2 regions of the Rothia sp. HMSC068E02 genome follow, and region 2 is predicted to be linked to the other one. Evidence: predicted binding sites of a transcription regulator. Region 2 holds the regulator's gene; the other holds the start of a gene.
The links. The regulator HspR, encoded in region 2, represses chaperone genes until heat shock. The targets are predictions, from matches to a motif close to AAGTTGAGTCNNNNNGACTCAACTT.
Positions count from the first base shown of each region.

Region 1: clpB (ATP-dependent chaperone ClpB) is a predicted target of HspR. The motif match lies at 1,180-1,204, and genes of this name have one in related genera.

Region 1 covers NZ_KV812875.1:11,772-15,181, reverse strand. The annotation lists gene HMPREF2919_RS01075 (HAD family hydrolase) at 1-284, opposite strand, end outside; gene HMPREF2919_RS01070 (NAD(P)-dependent oxidoreductase) at 303-986, opposite strand; gene clpB (ATP-dependent chaperone ClpB) at 1,261-3,410, shown strand, end outside.
Region 2 covers NZ_KV812894.1:53,736-57,145, forward strand. The annotation lists gene HMPREF2919_RS07595 (DnaJ domain-containing protein) at 115-1,107, shown strand; gene HMPREF2919_RS07600 (heat shock protein transcriptional repressor HspR) at 1,111-1,617, shown strand; gene trmB (tRNA (guanosine(46)-N7)-methyltransferase TrmB) at 1,886-2,692, opposite strand; gene HMPREF2919_RS07610 (hypothetical protein) at 2,934-3,332, opposite strand.

The sequences.
Region 1 (3,410 bases), on a different contig from region 2:
CCAGGAAGGAACTCGACCGGCTGCTGCGCCAGGGCCTCGCGCACCTTCGCCACCAGTCGATCGTTAATCTCCTCGTCCGGCAGGTTCACGCCGCGCTCGCGCAGACGATCCAGGGTGAACTGCATCGACAGGCCCAGGCAATCGAGGGTGTCCTGCTCGGTCCAGGTGCCGCCAAATTCTGCGGTGAGAGCAACCTTTGCGGCAGCCCATACGGGTTCAGTATCGACGAGGGTTCCGTCGTGGTCGAAGAGAATGGCGGCGGGGAAGGTGTTCGTAGTCGTCATGTCATTAAGCCTACCGGTTTATTTCTGGGGCGAGTGTAGGGCAACGTCCCCAATCGTCACCAAAAAATCTGTGCCCGCATTCTGAGGGTTCTTGGCGATAGTGAGCAGTGCATCGGCAACGTCTTCACGGGCAATCGTGGGGATGCCCGGAGTTCGCTCGACGCTCGCCATGTCAAATACCTTCACCCCGCCCTTACCGGGCTTATCGGTCAGCCTGCCCGGATGAGCACGCGAAATATATGGCTGATATTCGGCAACCAGGGCGTCCGCCTTAACCTTGTCGGTGAAAATGCCGCGCATGATGACCTTGCACACCAGGCGCATGGGGAGGGACGCGGTCCGTACCGTATTGCCGACACCGTAGGCACTCATCAGAACGCAATGCTTTACGCCTGCGCCCGTGACCGCCTCCATGATGAGGGGCAGACGCTCCTGCATGAACGTGGAGGAGAGAAACTCTCGCACCGTGGCTTTCTGCCCCAGGACGCTCACCATGACGTCCTGCCCGGAGGATGCTGCGGCGAGCTGTTCGGCATCGTTCAGGGTCCCCGGAATGATAGTGAGATTTTGGTGCGCCCCCAAAAGCGCTTGTGCCCTATCGGGGTTGCGCACGTAGGCGGTGACGGTGTGCCCCTCCTCTAGGGCTTTGCGGGTGAAGAGGTAGCCGGTGCGGCCGGTTGCACCTAGAACCAGTATTTTCATGTGGGTCCCCATTCGTGACTGTGATTGTTGTGGGAGCCCGCAAGCGCCCAGTCCGGTCAGTATAGCAATGTGGTTTCGACTGGGGGCTTTTGGTTGAGGCTCTTTCAAGCGGGGTTTTGGCTAGGGCTCAGAGCAGTGCGGGGTGAAAAACGAAAAAAGTGGAGAAAATTTTTTGAAAACCCCTTGCGAAACATAGTTGAGTGGAGTAGACTCAAGTTATGTAATGCGAGGGGACGTAGGATAGGCCCCTGAATGCACGATACGAAAGGACATCATGGATATTAAGTTCACGACCAAGAGTCAAGAAGTCATCTCGGCGGCAAATACTAATGCTCAAACCGCCGGCAACCCCACTATTGAAACCGCACACATCCTCAAGGCCCTCATGGACCAGCGCGAAGGCGTCGCCGTAGCAGTCCTCAAGGCTGCAGGCCTGGATGTGGACGCTATCTCCGAGGCGGCATCCGCTGAAATCAAGAAGCTGCCGAAGGCATCCGGTGCCTCCGTGCAGAACGCCTCCCTCAGCCGTGCCGCGCTCTCCGCTCTGCAGGCGGCACAGACCCGCGCCCAGGGATTCGGAGATACCTACGTTTCTACCGAAATGATTCTGCTGGGCATTGCCAGCGGAACCGATAGCACCGCTGAAGCAATGCACAAGCTCGGCGCTACCGCAGAGCTCATCGCACAGACCATCCCCAACGTCCGAGGAGACCGCACCGTGGACACCCCCGACCCCGAGGGCACCTTCCAGGCTCTCGAAAAGTACGGCACCGACCTGACCGCCATTGCCCGCGCAGGCAAGCTTGACCCGGTCATCGGCCGCGACTCTGAGATTCGCCGCGTCGTGCAGGTGCTCTCCCGCCGAACCAAGAACAACCCCGTTCTGATTGGTGAGCCCGGCGTCGGTAAGACCGCCGTCGTGGAAGGCCTGGCACAGCGCATGGTTTCCGGCGACGTGCCCGAATCCCTGCGCGGCAAGACCCTCATCAGCCTGGACCTGGGCTCCATGGTTGCAGGCGCAAAGTACCGCGGTGAATTCGAGGAGCGCCTGAAGGCAGTCCTCGAAGAAATCAAGAAGTCCGAGGGCCAGATTGTGACCTTCATCGACGAGATTCACACCGTTGTCGGTGCTGGCGCATCCGAAGGCTCCATGGACGCAGGCAACATGCTCAAGCCCATGCTCGCCCGAGGCGAGTTGCGCCTGATCGGTGCCACCACCCTCGACGAGTACCGCGAGAACATCGAGAAGGACCCCGCCCTGGAGCGCCGCTTCCAGCAGGTGTACGTGGGCGAGCCCAGCGTAGATGACACCATCGGTATTCTGCGCGGTCTGAAGGAACGCTACGAGGCACACCACAAGGTGCAGATTGCTGACTCCGCGCTGGTTGCCGCAGCAACCCTGTCTAACCGCTACATTCCCTCCCGTCAGCTGCCGGACAAGGCAATTGACCTGATTGATGAGGCAGCATCCCGCCTGCGCATGGAAATTGACTCCGCACCGGAGGAAATCGACCAGCTGCGCCGCGCCGTGGACCGCCTCACCATGGAGGAACTGGCACTTGCCGGCGAAACCGACCCCGCATCCGTGGAGCGTCTGGAAGCGTTGCGCAAGGACATGGCTGACAAGAAGGAACAGCTCGACTCCCTCAACGCCCGTTGGGAAGCCGAGAAGGCGAACCTGAACCGCGTGGGTGACCTCAAGACTGAGATTGACGAGCTGCGCTCCCGCGCAGAGGTTGCACAGCGCGAGGGTAACCTCGCCGAGGCATCTCGCCTGCTCTACGGTGAAATTCCCGCGAAGCAGGCTGAGCTGGAAGAAGCACAGCGCGCCGAGGACACCGCCAAGAGCGAGTCCATGGTCTCCGAAGAGGTTACCGCGGACGATATTGCCGAGGTGATCTCCTCCTGGACCGGCATTCCCGCAGGTCGCATGATGCAGGGCGAGTCCGAGAAGCTGCTCGAAATGGAGAAGCGCATCGGTGCCCGCCTTATCGGCCAGGAAGCCGCAGTGGTCGCTGTCTCTGACGCTGTGCGCCGCGCCCGCGCCGGTATTTCCGACCCGAACCGCCCGATTGGTTCCTTCCTGTTCCTGGGCCCGACCGGTGTTGGTAAGACCGAGCTGGCTAAGGCACTGGCTGAGTTCCAGTTCGATGACGAGCGTGCCCTGGTGCGTATCGACATGAGCGAGTACTCCGAGAAGCACACCGTGTCCCGCCTGGTCGGTGCCCCTCCCGGATACGTCGGCCACGAAGAGGGCGGTCAGCTGACCGAGGCTGTACGCCGTCGCCCCTACTCGGTGGTCCTGCTCGACGAGGTCGAGAAGGCACACCCCGAGGTCTTCGACATCCTGCTGCAGGTACTCGATGACGGCCGCCTGACCGACGGCCAGGGCCGCACCGTGGACTTCCGCAACGTCATCCTGAT
Region 2 (3,410 bases):
TGAGTCAAGTAGACTAAACTTTTATATAGAGTATTAAGACAAGTACGCGGTGCCCCTGCAAGCCGTCCCGTAACCGAGGAGGGCGGCGCATCACCGCAGAAGGAGAAACACAACATGGCAAGTGAAAACTGGCTAACCGACGACTTTTATAAGGCACTGGGTGTCAGCGAAGACGCAAGCGAAAGCGACATCAAGAAGGCGTACCGCAAGCTCTCCCGCAAGTACCACCCGGACCTGAACCCCGGTGACGCCGCAGCAGAGAAGAAGTTCAAGGAAATCTCGGAAGCATACGACGTGCTCTCCGACAAGAAGCAGCGCGAAGAGTACGACCAGATTCGCCGCTACGGCGCATCTGGCATGGGCGGCTTCGGCGGTGGCGGTTTCGGCGGTGGTAGCTACACCGGCTACCCCGGCGCGGACGCATTCGGCGGCTTCAGCAGCGGCGGCGCAGGCATCAACATTGACGACCTGCTCGGCGGCCTCTTCGGTGGTAGCGCTGGCGGTTCCCGACGCTCCGCAGGTTTCACCAGCGCCGACTTCGGCGGCATGGGTGGCGGCGGCTTCGGCGGTGCACAGCACGCAGCCCCCGAAGAGAGCAGCACCAGCACCCGCATCAGCCTCGCTCAGGCATACACCGGTGCGACCGTGACCGTGTTCCTGCCGGACGGCTCCCACACCGAGGCACGCATCCCCGCAGGCATTAAGGACGGCCAGAAGGTCCGCCTGCGCGGCAAGGGCCTGCACGGCGGCGACCTGAAGGTCACCGTGCGCGTTTCCGATGACTCCGTGTACTCGCGCGAGGGCAACAACCTGATTATGCGTGCGCCCGTCACCCTCGCCGAGGCCGTCGACGGCGCAGTGATTGAGGTGCCCCTGCCCGACGCATCCACCGTGAAGCTGCGCCTGGCACCCGGCCAGGTCGGCCGCCGACTGCGCGCTAAGGGCCGCGGCTTCAAGGCTAAGGGCGGCGACGGCGACCTGCTGGTCATCCCCGAAATTGTTCTGCCCACCGAGCTGAGCGCAGAGGCGCAGGAAGCATTCGATAAGTTCGTAAAACTGGCACCGCAGGAGAACCCGCGTAAGGATCTGTTGAAGAAGGCGAAGTAAACCATGGCATCTCGAGAATCATCATCTAAGTCCCGTAGCGGCAAGCCGTTGCACAGCGTGGACCTGCCGGTTTTCGTGATTTCTGTGGCAGCTGAGCTGGCGGGCATGCACCCGCAGACCCTGCGCCAGTACGACCGCATCGGCCTGGTCCAGCCTTCGCGTGCGCCCGGTAAGGCGCGCCGCTATTCGCAGCGTGACGTGAACCGTCTGCAGCAGATTCAGCAGCTCTCGCAGGAGGGCGTCTCCCTGGAGGGTATTCGCCGCATTATTGAGCTGGAGTCCCTCGTGGAGGAGCAGCAGGAGCAGATTGCGGCGCTGCAGCGTCAGGTCGAGGATGCGAAGGTGAAGCTGGGCTTGGCGGAGCGCGTGTTCGCTGCCGGTACCAGCGGCGACGTGGTGCATATTGCCCGCGGTACCCGCCCGGCGCCTCGTCAGCGTTCTTCGGCTGTGGTGTTGTACCGTCAGCGTCACCAGTCGGCTACGGCGGATGATACGAAGCCGCAGCGCTAAACCGGCTAAACCCGCTACACTGGGATAAATGGTTCGGCTGTTCTAGCTCGCTTCTAGTTCATTTGAGCTGGTCAGCCGCCCATATAGACTTGTGCGTCTTAGCGCCGCGCGAGCGAGGTAGGGTAGACCCCCGCCCGCATGCACTCAGACCCACACACAAGGAGGTGAGGCTCCCCGAATGATCGGGGAGCCTCACCTGCTTTAACGTATGCACTTTGCGCGGTGGCGGGAAATCACCTGGCGGTAACTCTCGCTAACGCTGACCCGCTTACTTGCGGCGGTAGGTCAGATCATGCGCGCGGCGGCCCGCCTCCTGAGCCTTACGCTCAAAGCTGGTGAGAGTACGGCCCTCCCAACGCGGAGCCCAACCACCCAGCGGATCCTCCTCGGTCGCACCGGCGCCCGGGTTCACGTTCTCAAAGTCGGGGTGCGCCTCCAGAACCTCACGCATGACCAGGGCGTACTCCTCCCAGTCAGTCGCCAGACGCCAAATGCCGCCGGGCTTAAGCACGCGCGCAACCTTATCAGCGAACGCCGGGGACACCAGGCGGCGCTTGTGGTGGCGGGACTTGTGCCAGGGGTCCGGGAAGAACACCCACAGCTCATCCACGGAGTTCTCCTCAAGCATGTTGTCGAGCAGTTCGGGTGCGTTCGCCTGAGCCACACGCACGTTCTCCACGCCGGCGTTGCCCATCTTCAGCAGCAGGTCCGCGATGCCGGGGGTGTACACCTCAACGGCGAGGAAGTTCGCCTCGGGCACCTCAGCTGCGCGGTGCACGATCGCCTCGCCCAGACCGGAACCGATCTCGACGACCTGGTACGCCTCGCGGCCGTAAATCTTGACCGGGTCGAAGGTCGCCTCGGGGGATACGGAGGTGTCGGTGCGCAGGCGCGGAATGTCCAGCACGTGGGTGGGGGAGTAGGTGTCCCACGCCTTCTGGCGGCGCGCGGTGAGGCGGTCGCCGCGGCGGACGAAGGAGTAGGGCTGGCGGAAGAATTCCTCAGGAACCGGCTTCTTGGCCTTTTCTTCGGTGGATTCGGGTGCCTGGCTAGGCTGCGTGTTCTCAGTAGACATACCTAAAAGAATAGCGTAGCGCCGCTACACCGTGCGGTTTCGCGGCGTGCGGGGCTGGCGTGACGCTGAGCTAATCGGGCGCGGGGTAGGGAGCGTGCGCGGTCTGCGAGGCATAGAAAATCGGCGCGCATAGAAATTCGGTGCGCATAGAACTTCAGCAGGCACACAAAAGTGCGGCGGGAACAGTCTTGGTTCCCGCCGCACTTTCGTGAGGTCGTCTGAGTGAGTTAGCGTGTGGGGCTTACTTCTTGGAGCCCAGCAGCGCCAGACCCGCGCCGAGCATCACGATGTTGTTTGCGAGCTGCTGGCCGTCCTGGGTGGGGCGGAAGGTTGCGTCGTGCATGTCCGGGTTGCGGAAGTACATGGTCATCAGGTTTGCCGCGAATGCGGTCAGGCCTGCACCCGCCAGGCGGGAGGGGACGAAGGGGGTCAGCAGGGTTGCGCCGAGTGCGGTCTCTGCGCCGGAGATGAGCTTACCGAAGGTTGCTGCGTCCAGCTTGGAGACTGCGGGAACACCGGTTGCCGCCATCTGCTGCAGGAAGGCGTAGGTGCCTTCGTCTGCCTTGAGCTTCTTGACGCCTGCGTCGAGGATGAGTGCGCCGGCGGTGAGTCGCAGTGCTGCGTTGGAGAACTTGCTCATGATGTTGTCCTTCTGTTCTGTAGTTGGTTGGTTAGGTTTTTGTTGAACGGTTTCTACTCTAGACCCGGTTTCTCGCCG